DNA from 2 places in the Pseudomonas sp. MBLB4136 genome. Region 2 is predicted to be linked to the other one. Evidence: predicted binding sites of a transcription regulator. Region 2 holds the regulator's gene; the other holds the start of a gene.

Region 1 (8,911 bases), 900 kb from region 2:
GATCGGCTCGATGTAGGTGGCGTCGGCCATCGACGGGTCGGTCATGATGGTGGCCGGGTTGGAGTTCACCAGGATGACGCGGAAACCCTCTTCCTTCAGGGCCTTGCAGGCCTGGGCGCCGGAGTAGTCGAACTCGCAGGCCTGGCCGATGACGATCGGGCCGGCGCCGAGGATCAGGATGCTTTTGATATCTGTACGTTTTGGCATGTCTCTTACTCGAATCCTTGGGTCAGTCGGCGTGGCTTAGCGGCGCTTGGCCATGGCTTCGATGAAGCGGTCGAACAGCGGCGCGACGTCGTGCGGGCCGGGGCTCGCCTCGGGGTGACCCTGGAAGCTGAAGGCGACCTTGTCGGTCCGCTCGATGCCCTGCAGGGTGCCGTCGAACAGCGACTTGTGGATGGCCCGGACGTTGCCCGGCAGGCTGCCCTCGTCCACGGCGAAGCCGTGGTTCTGGCTGGTGATCATCACCACGCCGGAATCGAGGTCCTGCACCGGGTGGTTGGCACCGTGGTGGCCGTGGCCCATCTTCAGGGTCTTGGCGCCGGACGCCAGGGCCAGCAGCTGGTGGCCAAGGCAGATGCCGAACACCGGAATATCGGTCTCCAACACGTCCTTGATGGCCTGGATCGCGTAATCGCACGGCTCGGGATCGCCCGGGCCATTGGACAGGAACACGCCATCGGGATTCAGCGCCAGCACTTCGTTGGCCGGGGTCTGCGCCGGCACCACGGTCAGGCGGCAGCCGCGCGCCACCAACATGCGCAGGATGTTCAGCTTGACCCCGTAGTCGTAGGCCACCACGTGATAGGGCAGCTCGCCAGCCGGGATCTGCGGGTGACTGTCGTCCTTCAGGTTCCAGGTGCTTTCGCGCCACTCGTAGGACTCGGTGCAGCTGACCACCTTGGCCAGGTCCATGCCCTTGAGGCCGGGGAAGCTGCGCGCCAGTTCCAGGGCTTTTTCCTCGGTGGCGTCTGCGCCGGCGAGGATGCAGCCGTTCTGCGACCCCTTCTCGCGCAGGATGCGGGTCAGGCGGCGAGTGTCGATGCCGGCGATGGCAACGGTGCCGTTTTCCTTCAGGTAGTCGGGCAACGACTGCTTGTTGCGCCAGTTGCTGGCGGTCAGCGGCAGGTCACGAATGATCAGACCGGCGGCCCAGACCCGATTGGACTCGGCGTCCTCCGGGGTGGTGCCGGTGTTGCCGATATGCGGATAGGTCAGGGTAACGATTTGCTGGGCATAGGAGGGATCGGTAAGGATTTCCTGATAGCCGGTCATGGCGGTATTGAACACCACCTCTCCAATAGTATGGCCATCGGCACCGATGGCCTCGCCGCGAAAAATGCTGCCGTCAGCAAGGGCGAGTATGGCTGGCTTAGTCAAGAAGACCTCCCGTCGATCAAGGCTTGAAGCAAACGCAGGTTGTAAAAAAGCGGGATGACGTATCGACCGTCACCCCGCTTTTTTATCTGATTCATTCTGCGTAACTTTTAGTGGACACACTAAAGCGGGAAGCTTACAGGAAAGTGACTTTTTGGTCCACATCCAGATAAGCCTCCGCCCAGTTGCACGGGGCTCAGTTGAGCCCCAGAACGTCCTGCATGTCATACAACCCGGCATCCCGCCCCTGCAGCCACAGGGCGGAGCGCACCGCCCCCTTGGCGAAGGTCATGCGGCTGGAGGCCTTGTGGGTGATCTCCACCCGCTCGCCGTCGGCGGCAAACAGCACGGTATGGTCGCCGACCACGTCGCCGGCGCGCACGGTGGCAAAGCCGATGGTCTCGCGAGCGCGAGCGCCGGTCTGGCCTTCGCGGCCGTAGACCGCGACCTTCTGCAGATCACGCCCCAGGGCATTGGCCACCACTTCGCCCATGCGCAAAGCAGTCCCGGAGGGCGCATCGACCTTGTGCCGATGGTGGGCCTCGATGATCTCGATATCCACCTCGTCGCCCAGCACCCGCGCCGCGGTATCCAGCAGCTTCAGGCAGAGGTTGACGCCGACGCTGAAGTTGGCGGCGAAGACGATCGGGATCTGCTTGCCCGCCTCGGCCAGCAGCTGCTTCTCCGCGACACTGAAGCCCGTGGTGCCAATGACCATGGCCTTGCCCGCCTGACGGCAGACCTCCAGGTTCTTCAGGGTCACCGAGGGGTGAGTGAAATCGATCAGCACATCGAACTGGTCCAGCACGGCAGCCAGGTCGCCGGACAACGGCACACCCAGCTTGCCCAGCCCGGTCAGCTCGCCGGCATCGGCACCGACCAAGCTGCTGTCCGGGCGATCGACCGCGGCACTCAGGCTGGCACCTTCGGCCTGCTGCACCGCCTCGATCAGGGTCTTGCCCATGCGCCCCGCGGCGCCCATCACGGCAATTCGTTGCATATCTAGAAACTCCAAGCTGCAGGTCCGCCGCCGGGTATAGAGGGCTGACTCATACCATCATCAGCCCGAGCGCCCGGCCGGCCGACTCGTTACAAATCGCCAAAGAAGCGCTTGACGCCCTCGAACCAGCCACTGGCCTTGGGCGAGTGGGAACTGTCGCCGGCCAGGGACTGACGGAACTCCTCGAGCAGCTCACGCTGGCGTCGATCCAGATTGACCGGGGTCTCCACCGCGACCCGGCACATCAGGTCGCCAGCACCACCGCCGCGCACCGGCGCCACGCCCTTGCCGCGCAGGCGGAACAGCTTGCCGGTCTGGGTGCCTTCCGGAATCTTCAGCTTGACCCGGCCATCCAGAGTCGGCACTTCCAGCTCGCCGCCCAGGGCGGCGTCGGCGAAGCTGATCGGCACCTCGCAATACAGGTGCTTGCCGTCACGCTGGAAGATCGAGTGCTCGCGCACATTGACCACCACATAGAGGTCGCCCGCCGGGCCACCCATGGCGCCCGCCTCGCCCTCGCCGGACAGACGAATGCGATCGCCGGTGTCGACGCCGGCCGGCACCTTGACCGACAGGGTCTTGTGCTCCTCGACCCGGCCGTGGCCGTGGCAGCTGCCACAGGGGTCGGTGATCATCTTGCCGTTGCCATGACAGCGCGGACAGGTCTGCTGCACCGAGAAGAAGCCCTGCTGCATGCGCACCTGGCCGATACCGCCGCAGGTGGTACAGGTCACCGGGCTGGTGCCCTTCTTGGCGCCCGAGCCATCGCAGCTCTTGCAATTGACCAGGGTCGGCACGCGAATGGTCACCGTGGTGCCGCGCACCGCCTCTTCCAGGTCCAGCTCAAGGGTGTAGCGCAGGTCGCTGCCCCGCTGGGCGCCACCGCGCTGACCACCACGACCGCCGCCGAAGAAGTCGCTGAACACGTCGCCGAAGATATCGGAGAAGTTCGCGCCGCCGAAGCCGGCGCCACCGCCGCCACCCATGCTCGGGTCGACGCCGGCGTGGCCGTACTGGTCGTAAGCGGCCCGCTTGCTGGCGTCGGACAGCACCTCGTAGGCCTCATTGGCCTCCTTGAACTTCTCTTCCGACGCTTTGTCGTCGGGATTGCGGTCCGGGTGGTGCTTCATCGCCAGGCGCCGGTAAGCCTTCTTCAGCTCCGCCTCGCTGGCGCCGCGCTCGACACCCAGCACCTCGTAATAGTCACGTTTAGACATAGATCCTCAACACCCTCAAATCGCCTCCTCCAGACACGCCAACGCGGGAGCAAGCCCCCGCGCGGCGATTCATCCCGCCCGTGACGCGCGCCACGAGCGGATGGAGCAGCAGCAAGCCTGCGCTTACTTGTTGTCCTTGACCTCTTCGAACTCGGCGTCGACCACGTCGTCGCCAGCGTTCTTGGCCTGATCACCGGCGTCCGCTGCGGCACCCGCCTGCGGCTGCTCGGCGTACATCTTCTGCGCCAGCGGCGTGGTCGCCTCGGACAGGGCATTCATCTTGGCCTCGATGGCCGCCTTATCGTCACCCTTCACTGCCACTTCCAGCTCGCCCAGGGCCTTCTCGATCGCCGCCTTCTCATCCTCGGTGGCTTTGTCGCCAGCCTCGGTGAGCATCTTGCGGGTGGCATGCACCAGCTGGTCACCCTGGTTGCGCGCGGTCGCCAGTTCCTCGAACTTGCGGTCTTCCTCGGCATTGGCCTCGGCGTCGCGGACCATCTGCTCGATTTCCTCCTCGGACAGGCCGGAGTTGGCCTTGATCACGATGGACTGCTGCTTGCCGGTGGCCTTGTCCTTCGCGCCGACATGCAGGATGCCGTTGGCGTCGATGTCGAAGGTCACCTCGATCTGCGGCACGCCACGCGGAGCCGGCGGAATCTCGGCCAGGTCGAACTTGCCCAGCGACTTGTTCTGCGCGGCCTGCTTGCGCTCGCCCTGCAGCACGTGGATGGTCACGGCGCTCTGGTTGTCGTCGGCGGTGGAGAACACCTGGGACTTCTTGGTCGGGATGGTGGTGTTCTTCTCGATCAGTGCGGTCATCACCCCACCCATGGTCTCGATACCCAGGGTCAGCGGAGAGACGTCCAGCAGCAGCACGTCCTTGACGTCGCCGGCCAGTACCGCGCCCTGAATGGCGGCGCCCATGGCCACGGCTTCGTCCGGATTGACGTCCTTGCGCGCTTCCTTGCCGAAGAACTCGGCAACGGTCTTCTGCACCAGCGGCATGCGGGTCTGGCCACCGACCAGGATCACGTCATGGATCGAGCCGACGTCGATGCCGGCATCCTTCAGGGCGATGCGGCACGGTTCGATGGTGCGCTGCACCAGGTCCTCGACCAGCGACTCCAGCTTGGAGCGGGAGATCTTCACGTTGAGGTGCTTGGGACCGCTGGCATCGGCGGTGATGTACGGCAGGTTGACGTCGGTCTGCTGGCTCGAGGACAGCTCGATCTTGGCCTTCTCCGCCGCCTCTTTCAGGCGCTGCATGGCCAGCGGGTCGCCCTTGAGGTTCATGCCGGTTTCTTTCTTGAACTCTTCCACCAGGTAATCGATCAGACGCAGGTCGAAGTCCTCACCACCGAGGAAGGTGTCGCCGTTGGTGGCCAACACTTCGAACTGGTGCTCGCCGTCAACTTCGGCGATCTCGATCACCGAAATATCGAAGGTACCGCCACCCAGGTCATAGACGATCACGGTGTGGTCGCCCTTGGCCTTGTCCATGCCATAGGCCAGGGCCGCGGCGGTCGGCTCGTTGATGATGCGTTTGACGTCCAGACCGGCGATGCGGCCGGCGTCCTTGGTGGCCTGACGCTGGCTGTCGTTGAAGTAGGCCGGCACGGTGATCACCGCCTCGGTCACAGGCTCGCCGAGGTAGTCTTCGGCGGTCTTCTTCATCTTCTTCAGCACTTCCGCGGAGATCTGCGGCGGGGCCATCTTCTGGTCCTTGACCTGCACCCAGGCGTCGCCGTTGTCAGCCTTGACGATCTTGTACGGCACCATCTGGATGTCTTTCTGCACCACGTTTTCTTCGAAGCGACGACCGATCAGGCGCTTCACCGCGTACAGGGTGTTGTGCGGGTTGGTCACCGCCTGGCGCTTGGCCGACTGACCGACGAGGATCTCGCCGTCGTTGCTGTAGGCGATGATCGACGGCGTGGTGCGAGCGCCTTCGGCGTTCTCCAGCACCTTGACACTGCCGTTTTCCAGAATGGAGACGCAGGAGTTGGTAGTCCCCAGGTCGATACCGATGATTTTGCCCATATTCACTCTCCCGAAATTTCGATTTCCCCGCCGCCTTGCTTGACCGGCCGCGGTAGCACTAAAACGCTTGATTCAACAAATGGGGGCTCGCCGGCGAATTTCAAGCCTGCTCGTCGATGGACGGCGGCGCTTCGGCCGGGGCCTTGCTGACCACCACCATGGCCGGGCGCAACAGCCGACCGTTGAGCAGATAGCCCTTCTGGAACACCTTGAGCACGCTATTGGGCTCCACCTGGGTGCTCTCCTGCATGGCCATCGCCTGGTGCTGCTCCGGATCGAACGGCGCGCCTTCCGGGTCGACCGCCTCCAGCTGGTGACGCTTGAGGGTGTCCTGGAACAGCTTGAGGGTCAGCTCCATGCCTTCGCGCACCGCCTTGATCGCCTCGTCGTTCGGGCTCGACAGCTCGAGCCCGCGCTCCAGGCTGTCGACCACCGGCAGCAGGTCGCTGGCGAACTTTTCCAGGGCGAACTTGTGCGCCTTCTCCACATCCTGCTCGGCGCGGCGACGCACGTTCTGCAGGTCGGCGGCCATGCGCAGGGCCTTGTCCTGAGCGGCAGCCAACTCCTCCTCGAGAACCTGGATACGGGCATCCAACTCGCCGCCCGCCGCCTCGACCTCGGCGGAAACCTCAGGAAGCTGGTTATCTTGGGTCTGTTCGTCTGCCATGCAACTCTCCTCTGATAATTCGGCACAGGTCGGAACCTGCGCACCTGCCGCCTATATGGGGCCTAAATTTCACGCTTCAAGGGCGGCGGGAGGATTGTCAGCGGCAAAACAAACACTGTATAAATAACCAGACTTCAACCCCGAGAGGCCTCGCCATGCTGGTGCACCTGTCCGTACACAACTACGCCATCGTTGAACATCTCGACCTGGAGCTGGACAGCGGGATGAGCGTGATCAGCGGCGAAACCGGCGCCGGCAAGTCGATCATGCTCGACGCCCTCGGCCTCTGCCTGGGCGATCGTGCGGACAGCGGCGTGGTGCGCCCCGGCGCGGACAAGGCGGACATCCTCGCCAGCTTCGACCTCAACGACATTCCCGAGGCGCGGGCCTGGCTGGCCGAGCGCGACCTGAAGCACGACGGCCCATGCATCCTGCGCCGGGTGATCACCGCCGAAGGCCGCTCGCGCGGCTATATCAACGGCTCGCCCTGCCCCCAAGGCGACCTCAAGGCCCTCGGCGAACTGCTGATCGACATCCACAGCCAGCACGAACACCAGTCCCTGCTCAAGGCCGACACCCATCGCCGCCTGCTCGACGAGTACGCCGGCAGCCAGGAACTGGCGCGCCAGGTGCAACTGGCCGCGCAGCGCTGGAAGCAGACCAAGAGCGAGCTTGAGCGCCTCTCCGGGATGGGTGACGAGCAGCGCGCCCGCCATCAGCTGCTCAGCTATCAGCTCGAGGAACTGGACAACCTGGCCCTCGGCGAACAGGAGCTGGAACAGCTCGAGCAGGAGCACAAGACCCTGACCAACGCCGAAAGCCTGCTCAGCGCCTGCCGCCTGGTGATCGAGCAATGCAGCGAGAATGATGCCGGCAACGTGCTGTCGGCATTGACCGGTAGCCTCAACCGCCTCAGCGGCTTCCAGGGGCAACCCGGCGCCCTCAACGAGGCGATCAACCTGTTGGCCAGTGCGCAGATCCAGGTGGAAGAGGCGGTCGGCGAGCTGAACCGCTTTCTCGACCACTTCGACGCCGACCCCGAGCGCCTGCAGATGCTCGAGGAGCGCCTCGACACCATCTACACCCTGGCGCGCAAGCACCGCATCCAGCCCAGCGAGATGGCCGCGCTGCAGCAGCAGCTGTTCGAGGAACTGGAAAGCCTCAACGCCGACGACCAGGCCGTCGAGCGCCTCGGCGAAGAGCTCGACGCCTATGCCCGCCACTACCAGGAAAAGGCCGCGGAGCTGAGCGCCCTGCGCAACGAGGCCGCCAACCGCCTCGCCACGGCCGTGGAGACGGAGATGCACAGCCTGGGCATGCCTGGCGGGCGCTTCACTATCCAGCTGCGCGGCAACAGCAGCGACGAGCCGCAGGCCAACGGTTTGGAGCAGGTCGAGTTCCTGGTCAGCGCCAACCCCGGGCAGCCGCTCAAGGCCCTAGCCAAAGTCGCCTCCGGCGGCGAGCTGTCGCGTATCAGCCTGGCCATCCAGGTGATCACCGCCCAGACCTCACGGGTGCCGACCCTGGTCTTCGACGAAGTCGACGTCGGCATTGGCGGGCCGACCGCCGAGGTGGTCGGCCAGCTGCTGCGCCGCCTTGGCGAGCGCGGCCAGGTCCTGACCGTCACCCACCTGCCGCAGGTGGCTGCGCAAGGGCACCAGCACCTGTTCGTGCACAAGGTGCGGGAAAGCGACGCGACCCGCACCGCGGTGAGCAAGCTCGAGCGTCACCAGCGGGTCGAGGAGATCGCCCGCATGCTCGGCGGCGTCGACCTCACCGAGGAGTCCCTGGCCCACGCCCGGCAGATGGTCGCCAGCGCCCAGGCCTGAGCAAGTAGCGGCGCCAAGCAACAAAAAAGGCGACCCTAGGGTCGCCTTTCTCATGCCGCGCCAGTGCGCCTACTTCTTCTTGCGCACGTAGAGCACCAGGTTGTGATCGACCAGCTCGAAGCCGTGCTCGCGGACGATCTCCTTCTGCCGCTTCTCGATTTCCGGGTCGAAGAACTCGATCACCTCGCCGGAGTCGACACAGACCATATGATCGTGATGACCGCTGTCGGCCAACTCGAACACCGCATGGCCGCCATCGAAATTGTGTCGCACCACCAGGCCTGCCGCCTCGAACTGGGTCAACACGCGATACACCGTTGCCAGACCGACATCCTCGCCCGCCTCCATCAGCGCCTTGTATACATCCTCTGCGCTCATGTGGCGCTGCTCGGCGGAATCGAGCATCTGCAATATCTTGACCCTCGGCAGGGTCACTTTCAGGCCAGCCTTGCGTAGTTCGCTATTTTCAACCATGGTCTGCTTTCTCGTGGAAGCGGTTTTGCAGCTTCCCTTATTACGGGTATGATCCGGGTTTACGTTGCCCAGCCAAGATAGTGGAAGTCACCCACCGATGCAAAATGCCAAGCTCCTGCTGACCAGCCTCACCTTGACGGGGCTCTTCGCACTCGCCGGTTGCTCATTCCCCGGGGTTTACAAAATCGACATCCAACAGGGCAATGTCGTCACGCAGGACATGATAGACCAGTTGCGCCCTGGAATGACCCGCCGCCAAGTGCGGTTTATCATGGGCAACCCGCTGCTCACCGACACCTTCCACAGC
Region 2 (8,911 bases):
ACAGGTCATCGCTGAAGATCACCCCGGTGAACCCCAGCTCGCCGCGCAGGATTTCCTGCAGCCAACGGCGCGAGAAACCCGCGGGCTGACTGTCGACCTGGGAATAGATGACGTGGGCCGGCATCACCGCGGCCAGCTCACCGCTGAGCCGCACAAACGGCTGCAGGTCGCTGGCGCGAATCTGTTCCAAGCTGCGCTCGTCCACCGGTATGGCCACATGGGAGTCGGCCTCGGCCCAGCCATGGCCGGGAAAATGCTTGCCGGTGGCCGCCATCCCTGCCGCGCCCATGCCTCGAATGAAGGCCCCGGCCAGCACCGCTGCCCGCTGCGCATCGCCCTCGAAGGCGCGACTGCCGACCACCGCGCTGCGCTGGTGGTCGAGGTCCAGCACCGGAGCGAAACTCAGGTCCAAACCGGCCGCCAACACCTCGGTGGCCATGATCCAGCCGCAGTACTCGGCCAGCGCCTCGGCATTCTGATTGTCCGCCACCGCGCGCATGGCCGGCAGGCGCACGAAACCATTGCGCAGACGCTGCACACGGCCACCTTCCTGATCCACGGCCAGCAGCAGTTCGGGGCGCACGGCGCGAATCGCCGCGCACAGCTCGCGCACCTGCCGCGGGTCCTCGATATTGCGTGCGAACAGAATCAACCCACCCACCTCCGGCTGCCTCAGCAACCGGCGGTCCTCGGCGGTCAGCCAGGTACCGTCGATATCCAGCATCAGCGAACCTTGCATGCTTGAACTCACTCGAAATCCTTAATTGAGGGGCATCGCTGCCCAGCCCGGGCAGGACGCTTCTTCGATGCGCACTGCGCACTTCAGGGGAACACGGGGGAACAGGGCGATCAGATCTTCATTGCGCAGGCGTATGCAGCCATGGGAGCGCGGCTCCCCCATCGGCTCGGTGTCCGGGGTACCGTGCAGGTAGATGTAGCGGCGAAAGGTGTCCACGTTGCCGAGCCGGTTGCGTCCCGGCTCGCAGCCGCTAAGCCAGAGAATCCGCGAAAGGATCCAGTCCCGCTCGGGAAACTGCGTGGCCAGTTCGGCAGACCACTGCTCGCCGGTCCAGCGCCGCCCGCGCAGCACCGCGCCAACCGGCAGCCCCTCACCGATCTTCGCCCGCACTCGATGCAAGCCCCGCGGCGTACAGCCGGAGCCATTGAGCTCACCGGGACCATTGAGCGCCGTGGAAACCGGCAGGCGCAGCAGCAACTGCCCGTCGACGAAGCCGTACAGGCACTGATCAGCAAGCGAAATATGCAGAAGGTCGAGATCGCGCATGGGCGGCTAGCTTAGCGGATCATGCCCGCCAAGCCCACCCGCTCACCGTTACACCTTGGCGGAGACGACCGGGCTCTTGACGCGCGCCCTGTGCTGGGCAGCCGCCAGCGCTTCATCGGCCAGACCGGACTCCGCCCGCATGCCCGCCGCCAGAAACGGCACCATCAGGCGCATCACCTGCTCAATCGAGGTATTGACCCCGAAATCGGTCTCGGCCATGGCCCGCAGGGCCTTGATCCCGGACATGCTGAACGCCGCGGCACCCAACATGAAGTGCACTCGCCAGAACAGCTCCAGCGGCGGAATACGTGGCGCCGCCTCATGCACCAGCAGCATGTAGCGCCGGAAAACCTTGCCGTAGACCTCTTCCAAGTACTTGCGCAGGTGGCCCTGGCTCTGACTGAAGGCCAAGCCCAGCAGGCGCATGAAGATCGACAGGTCGTTGCCACTGCGCGGCTTCACCGCCAGGGCCTGCTCGACCAGTAACTCGAGCAGTTCCTCGAGACTGGCCTTGCCCTCAGGCTTGGCCTGGCGGCGGTCGAGCTCACGCTCGAGACTGGCGCAGAACGGCCCGAGAAAGCGCGAGAAGACCGCCTGGATCAGCGCCTTCTTCGAACCGAAATGGTAATTCACCGCTGCCAGGTTGACCCCGGCCTTGCTGGTGATCAACCGCAGGGAAGTCTCGGCGAACCCCTTCTCCGCGAACAGCTGCTCCGCAGCATCGAGGATGCGTTCAACGGTTTCCGATTGAGCCATGACCTTTACACCTGACAAACACTTGTTTGAAACATACGTTTCAGCCCTGCTTCTTGTCAAGCCGCGTCAGACGTCTTTCGGCTGACCAGTCACAATTTCACAGTTGTGAGCGAGCGCAGCAGAGCAAGACGCGCGCAAAGCCGGCCAAGTAACACGCAGCCACCAACAAAGTGCAAGGGGAAAACCGGCCAGGACGCAGCAAAAGGTGGATTGCCAAGCAGCCTTCACTGTATATAATCCCAGTCACTGTATATAAAAACAGAGCCCAACCATGCTTAAGCTCACGCCGCGTCAAACAGAGATTCTCGCCTTCATCAAGCAGTGCCTGGAAGATAACGGCTACCCACCGACACGGGCTGAGATCGCCCAAGCGCTTGGCTTCAAGTCACCCAATGCAGCTGAAGAACACTTGAAGGCCCTGGCCCGCAAGGGTGCCATTGAGATGACTCCAGGTGCCTCTCGCGGCATTCGCATTCCCGGCTTCGAACCGAGCAACGAGGAAGAAGGCCTGCCGGTTATCGGCCGCGTAGCTGCCGGCGCGCCAGTTCTGGCGCAGCAGCACGTGGAAGAATCCTGCCGTATCAACCCGGAGTTCTTCCACCCTCGCGCCGACTACCTGTTGCGCGTGCGCGGCATGAGTATGAAGGACATCGGCATCTTCGATGGCGACCTGCTTGCCGTGCACACCACCCGGGAAGCGCACAACGGGCAAGTGGTGGTGGCCCGCATCGATGACGAGGTAACGGTCAAACGCTTCAAGCGTGACGGCAACAAGGTCTGGCTGCTCGCCGAGAATCCAGAGTTCGCGCCAATCGAGGTGAACCTGGAAGAACAGGATCTGGTTATCGAAGGCCTGAGCGTCGGCGTCATTCGCCGATAAAGGAGGATCTATGCAGTCCCCGCAGCCGCTGAACCGCACGCAACTGCCGCTGTTCGATGCATTCCTGGCCTCGCCAGCACCCGCGCTCATGGCCGAAGCCGCACAGTCGCCCTGGCTGGATGAGCCAGAGGCGTTCAGCGAGCTGTCTCTGCGCGGCGCTGCCGGGCACTGCCTGAGTTTGCTCGCGCCTATCCTCCGCGAGCTGAGCGAAACCAGTGACGCGCGCTGGCTAACCCTGATTGCGCCGCCGGCATCGCTGACCGCCAACTGGTTACGCGATGCGGGCCTGAACCGCGAACGCATCCTGCTGCTGCAGCCGGGCGAGCGGCAGAGCCCCCTGCAATTGGCCGAGGAAGCATTGAGGCTGGGACGCAGTCATACCGTAATCAGCTGGTTGCACCCACTCGGGCACGCCGCTCGGCAACGCTTGGAACAAGCCGCACGCCAGGGACAGGCGCAGAGCCTGAATATCAGCCTGGGTTAGGCCAGCGAAGTGGCGCGCAAACCGCGCATGGGGCATGCCGGTCAAGAAGGGATTGAAGAGACCAACGGAACCAACCTGACGGTCGACATTTGCGTCGACCCGGCGCTACCCGCTCAATGCAGGACGCGCGCCTGCTCCTCATGCTGAAAGTCGCCCTCGGCCAGCCGCCCAGCCATCTGCACGCCGACGTTCAGCATGGCCTTGGCGACTTCGATATGCTGGCCTTGCAGGAAGGCCTTGGCATCGGAAGAGAAATCCAGCACCACCAGCGCCTCCTCATCCTCAGCGCGACGCAGGGCTATGCGCCCATCGGGCAACTCGACAATTTCCAGGAAGGATGTAGGCATTGGTTCGACTCTCCACGAAAGGCCGTCATTGTAACAGCCGACCAGGCTTCACCCTAGCCCGCCCATCCCGAGCCGATTCACCACTCGGTGAGCGACTCGCGAAAACGCTGCGCCAGCGCCTTTAGCTGCTGCCGCCACGCCTCCAAGGTCTCCCGCGACAAGGGTGCCACCTCCTGATCCAGGCTGACCGCCTCGATCAAGGGCGTGAGTACGTCGGCCTTGGCCTTCCTTTCCTCCCGGGGCGGCAGAAACAGCTCGGCATAGGCCTGCAACAGCTGCGCCAGCCAGGTCTCCGGCTTCTGCGCAAGCTCCACCAGCTCGGCCAACTCGGGACTCGGTGCCGCCTCCAGCGACGCCCTGCTCAACAATTGCTCGGCGCGCGGCGCGTCGCGTTCCGGCAAGCGGTAGTAGCCGGCTATTTCATGGCATAACCCGAGCAGCGCCCCGTACAGGTGAAACAGGGCGGCCTCGCGCTCGGCCTGGATCAGGCCCTGGGCGTTCATCGCCCGCCCCTCTTCCGCCTTGCGCCAGGACTCCAGCGCCAGGCCGGCATAGAAAATCTTCTGATTGGTGCGGGTATAGAGTTCATTGGCCATGGCAGCACCCTCCTCTGCGGATCAAATCACTATACGCGCGCCCGTTCAGGACGGGCGCGCGATCTGCGGGGTTAGCGCTTGTCTTCGACCTTCCACTTGCCGCCATCATAGAACGCCCGCCAGCCGCTGGGCTTGCCCTCGACCTCGGACTGCACGTACTGCTCCTTGGTCTTGCGACTGTAGCGAATCACCGCCGGGCGGCCCTCGGGGTCCTTGGCGGGGGCCTCGAGGAGGAAGTGATACTTGGGATCGATCTCGTCCTTGTGCGGCAGCAGCTCCAGCACCAATGGCGCGCGGGTCTCGCGGTTCTTCGGGAACTGGCTGGCGGCGAGGAACAGGCCGGATGCGCCGTCACGCAACACGTAGGTGTCGTTGACCTTTTCGCACTTGAGCTCCGGCATCTTCACCGCGTCCATCTTCGGCGGCGCCGGCTCACCGCTCTTGAGCAGCTTGCGGGTGTTCTTGCACTCGCTGTTGGTACAGCCGAAGAACTTGCCGAAACGGCCGGTCTTGAGTTGCATCTGGCTGCCGCACTTGTCGCACTCCAGGCTCGGCCCCTCGTAACCCTTGATGCGGTATTGGCCCTGCTCGACCTCATAGCCGGAGCAGTCCGGGTTGTTGCCGCACACATGCAGCTTGCGTGTCTCGTCCAGCAGGTAGGCATCCATGGCGGTACCGCATTTCTGACAGCGGTGCTTGCCCAGCAATACCAGAGACTCCGACTCGCCCTCGTCGTCCGCGGCGATCTCGTCCCCCGGGATCAGGTTGATGGTCGACTTGCAGCGCTCCTTCGGCGGCAGGCTGTAGCCGGAGCAACCGAGGAACACCCCGGTGGAGGCTGTACGAATCATCATCGGCCGGCCGCATTCGCGGCAGGCGATGTCGGTCGGCGTCGGCAGGTTGGCGCGCATGCCGTTCTCGCCGGCCTCGGCCACCTCGAGCTTGCCCTTGAAGTCGCCATAGAATTCGTCGAGCAGGTGCTTCCACTCGCGCTCGCCCTGGGCGACATCGTCCAGGTGCTCCTCCATGCCGGCGGTAAAGCCGTAGTCCATCAGGTTGGCGAAGCTCTCGGACAGGCGCTCGGTAACGATCTCGCCCATCTTCTCGGAATAGAAACGGCGGTTATGCAGGGCGACGTAGCCGCGGTCCTGAATGGTCGAGATGATCGCCGCATAGGTCGAAGGCCGACCGATCCCGCGCTTCTCCATCTCCTTGACCAGGCTGGCCTCGGAGTAGCGCGGCGGCGGCTTGGTGAAATGCTGGCTGGGGTCGAGCTTGAGCAAATTGAGCACTTCGCCTTCGCTCATCTCCGGCAGCACGTCGTCATCACCCGGCTTGCTTTGCTGCGGCAACGCGCGGGTATAGCCGTCGAACTTGAGGATACGGCCCTTGGCACGCAGCTCGAACTGGGCCGCGGTCACGGTGACCGTGGTCGACAGGTACTCGGCCGGCGGCATCTGGCAGGCGACGAACTGACGCCAGATCAGCTCATAGAGACGCTCGGCGTCGCGCTCCATACCGGACAACTGGGTCGGTTTGAGGTTGACGTCGGAGGGGCGAATCGCCTCGTGAGCCTCTTGGGCGCCTTCCTTGCTGCTGTAGACGTTGGCCTTGGCCGGCAGGTACTTCTGCCCGTACTCATTCTCGATGAAGTCACGCACCATGCTCACGGCATCCGCCGAGAGGTTGGTCGAGTCGGTACGCATGTAGGTGATATAGCCGGCCTCATAGAGACGCTGGGCCATCATCATGGTCTTCTTCACCCCGAAGCCCAGGCGGTTGCTAGCGGCCTGCTGCAGAGTGGAGGTAATGAAGGGCGCCGATGGCTTGCTGCTGGTGGGCTTGTCTTCGCGCTTGGCGATGCTGTAACTGGAGGCTTTCAGCGTCGCCAGGGCGGCCATGGCCTGCGCTTCGTTCAGCGGCTTGAAGGCGGAGCCGTTCTCGCGGGCCACCTCGAAGCGCACGGTGGCGCCCTTGCCGGTGCCGAGGTCGGCGTGCACTTCCCAGTACTCTTCCGGGACAAAGGCACGGATCTCCTTCTCCCGCTCGACCACCAGCTTCACCGCCACCGACTGCACACGGCCGGCGGACAGGCCACGAGCGATCTTCGCCCACAGCAGCGGCGAGACCATATAGCCGACCACGCGATCGAGAAAGCGCCGCGCCTGCTGGGCATTGACCCGATTGATGTCGAGCTCGCCCGGCTGGGAAAACGCTTCCTGAATCGCCTTCTTAGTGATCTCGTTGAACACCACGCGCTTGTAGCGGCTGTCATCGCCGCCGATGGACTCGCGCAGGTGCCAGGCGATGGCTTCCCCCTCGCGATCCAAGTCGGTCGCGAGGTAGATGGTGTCGGCTTCCTTGGCCAGGCGCCGCAGTTCTTCGACGACCTTCTCCTTGCCCGGCAGAATCTCGTACTTGGCTTTCCAGCCCTGTTCGGGGTCGACCCCCATGCGCGCGAACAGCTGGCGCTTGGCCTTCTCCTTGGGCGACAGGGCCGGCACCTCGCCGGCCGCTGCCTTGCCACGTTTGGCCGGCTCTTTGGCGGCACTCGCCGAGCCACTGGTAGGCAGGTCACGGATGTGGCCGATGCTCGACTTCACCACGTACTGGCTACCCAAGTACTTGTTGATGGTCTTGGCCTTGGCCGGGGATTCCACGATGACCAGCGATTTACCCATGGATCAGAAAATTCCTGAATTCTTAATATTGAAGGGCGGCAGGCGCCCGACGCGGCACCGCTATATATAGTGGCGCTAAAGGTGAGGTCAAGCGCAGGCGTGCCGCGAGATTGGCTCAGACCACGCCGATTGACGGCGTTTCGGCCCGCACCAGGGCAAAACGCGGAACCGTTTCCCCCTTGACCACCACGTCCTCGCGGAACATCTCCAGCGGCCGCACCCACAACCCGTAATCGCCGTACAGCGCCTGGTAGACCACCATCTGCTGCTCGGTCTCCGAGTGTCGGGCGACCCCGAACACCCGGTATTCGGGCCCCTTATAATGACGATAGATTCCCGCCTGTAACTGCATCGCAGAATTCCTTGAAAAAACTTATCGTCGACAAACAAAAACCGGGGCACTAGGCCCCGGTTTTCTATCCGCCAACGCTTAGATGCGTTCGAATACGGTGGTGATGCCCTGGCCGAGGCCCACACACATGGTGGACACGCCCAAGGTACCACCGTTCTGCTTCATGACGTTCAGCAGGGTACCGGAGATACGCGCACCGGAACAACCGAACGGGTGCCCCAGGGCAATGGCGCCACCGTGCAGGTTGACCTTCTCTTCCATCTTGTCGAGCAGCTTGAGGTCCTTCAGCACCGGCAGGGCCTGGGCGGCGAAGGCTTCGTTGAGCTCGACGAAATCGATGTCGGCCATGCTCAGACCGGCGCGCTTGAGCGCCTTCTGGGTGGACGGCACCGGACCGTAACCCATGATCGCCGGATCGACACCGGCCACGGCCATGGCGCGAACCACGGCCATCGGCTGGATACCCAGGTCCTGGGCACGCTGCGCCGACATCACGATCATGCAGGAGGCACCGTCGGTGATCTGCGAGGACGTCCCCGCGGTCACGGTGCCGCCTTTCGGATTGAATGCCGGCTTGAGGCTCGCCAGGCTCTCCAAGGTGGTCTCCGGACGAATGGTTTCGTCGTAGTCGAACACCTTGAGGAAGCCGTTCTCGTCGTAGCCCTGCATCGGGATGATTTCATCCTTGAACTTGCCTTCGACGGTGGCCTTGTGTGCCAGGCGGTGCGAGCGCTCACCGAAGGCGTCCTGTTGCTCGCGGCCGATGCCGTGCATCTTGCCGAGCATTTCCGCGGTCAGGCCCATCATGCCCGACGCCTTGGCGGCGTACAGGGACAGGTGCGGGTTCGGGTCGACGCCGTGCATCATGCCGACGTGACCCATGTGCTCCACGCCGCCGACGACGAAGACGTCGCCGTTGCCGGTCTGGATCGCCTGCACGGCGGTGTGCAGGGCGCTCATGGACGAGCCGCACAGGCGGCTGACGGTCTGCCCGGCGCTGGTGTGCGGGATCTGAGTCATCAACGACGCCATGCGCGCGATGTTCCAGCCCTGCTCCAGGGTCTGGTTGACGCAGCCCCAGATCACGTCTTCCACTTCGGCCGGATCGACCTTGGTGTTGCGTGCCAGCAAGCCGCTGATGAGGTTGGCCGACATGGTCTCGGCGCGGGTGTTGCGGTGCATGCCACCCTTGGAACGCCCCATCGGGGTGCGACCGAAGTCGACAATGACTGCATCTCTCGGATTCAGGCTCATAAATTCACTCTCGCTCTAGTCTGTCCGCGATTAACCGAAGAACTTCTGGCCGTTGGCAGCCATTTCGCGAAGCTTGGCGGTCGGGTGGTACAGCGTGCCCAGATCGGCGTACTTGTCGGCCAGGGCTACGAACTCGGCAACACCGACGCTATCGATGTAGCGCAGCGCACCACCGCGGAAGGGCGGGAAGCCGATGCCGTAGATCAGGCCCATATCCGCTTCGGCGGCGGTATCGACGATGCCGTCTTCCAGGCAGCGAACGGTTTCCATGCACAG

The links. Region 2 encodes LexA, which represses DNA repair genes until DNA is damaged. Its sites were predicted from a motif close to CTGTNTNNNNANACAG; they were not measured.
Region 1: recN (DNA repair protein RecN) is a predicted target of LexA. The motif match lies at 6,417-6,432, and genes of this name have one in related genera.

Annotation. Positions count from the first base shown of each region.
Region 1 is NZ_CP196713.1:641,208-650,118, reverse strand. Features, by position in the region: gene carB (carbamoyl-phosphate synthase large subunit) at 1-207, opposite strand, end outside; gene carA (glutamine-hydrolyzing carbamoyl-phosphate synthase small subunit) at 244-1,380, opposite strand; gene dapB (4-hydroxy-tetrahydrodipicolinate reductase) at 1,574-2,377, opposite strand; gene dnaJ (molecular chaperone DnaJ) at 2,467-3,594, opposite strand; gene dnaK (molecular chaperone DnaK) at 3,718-5,634, opposite strand; gene grpE (nucleotide exchange factor GrpE) at 5,735-6,301, opposite strand; gene recN (DNA repair protein RecN) at 6,457-8,130, shown strand; gene fur (ferric iron uptake transcriptional regulator) at 8,200-8,604, opposite strand; gene ACSX1D_RS02810 (outer membrane protein assembly factor BamE) at 8,702-8,911, shown strand, end outside.
Region 2 is NZ_CP196713.1:1,536,765-1,545,675, reverse strand. Features, by position in the region: gene nagZ (beta-N-acetylhexosaminidase) at 1-739, opposite strand, end outside; gene ACSX1D_RS07050 (L,D-transpeptidase family protein) at 761-1,285, opposite strand; gene ACSX1D_RS07045 (TetR family transcriptional regulator) at 1,334-2,041, opposite strand; gene lexA (transcriptional repressor LexA) at 2,313-2,921, shown strand; gene sulA (SOS-induced cell division inhibitor SulA) at 2,932-3,405, shown strand; gene ACSX1D_RS07030 (hypothetical protein) at 3,519-3,752, opposite strand; gene ACSX1D_RS07025 (DUF6586 family protein) at 3,830-4,348, opposite strand; gene topA (type I DNA topoisomerase) at 4,420-7,029, opposite strand; gene ACSX1D_RS07015 (DUF1653 domain-containing protein) at 7,145-7,381, opposite strand; gene fadA (acetyl-CoA C-acyltransferase FadA) at 7,460-8,635, opposite strand; gene fadB (fatty acid oxidation complex subunit alpha FadB) at 8,666-8,911, opposite strand, start outside.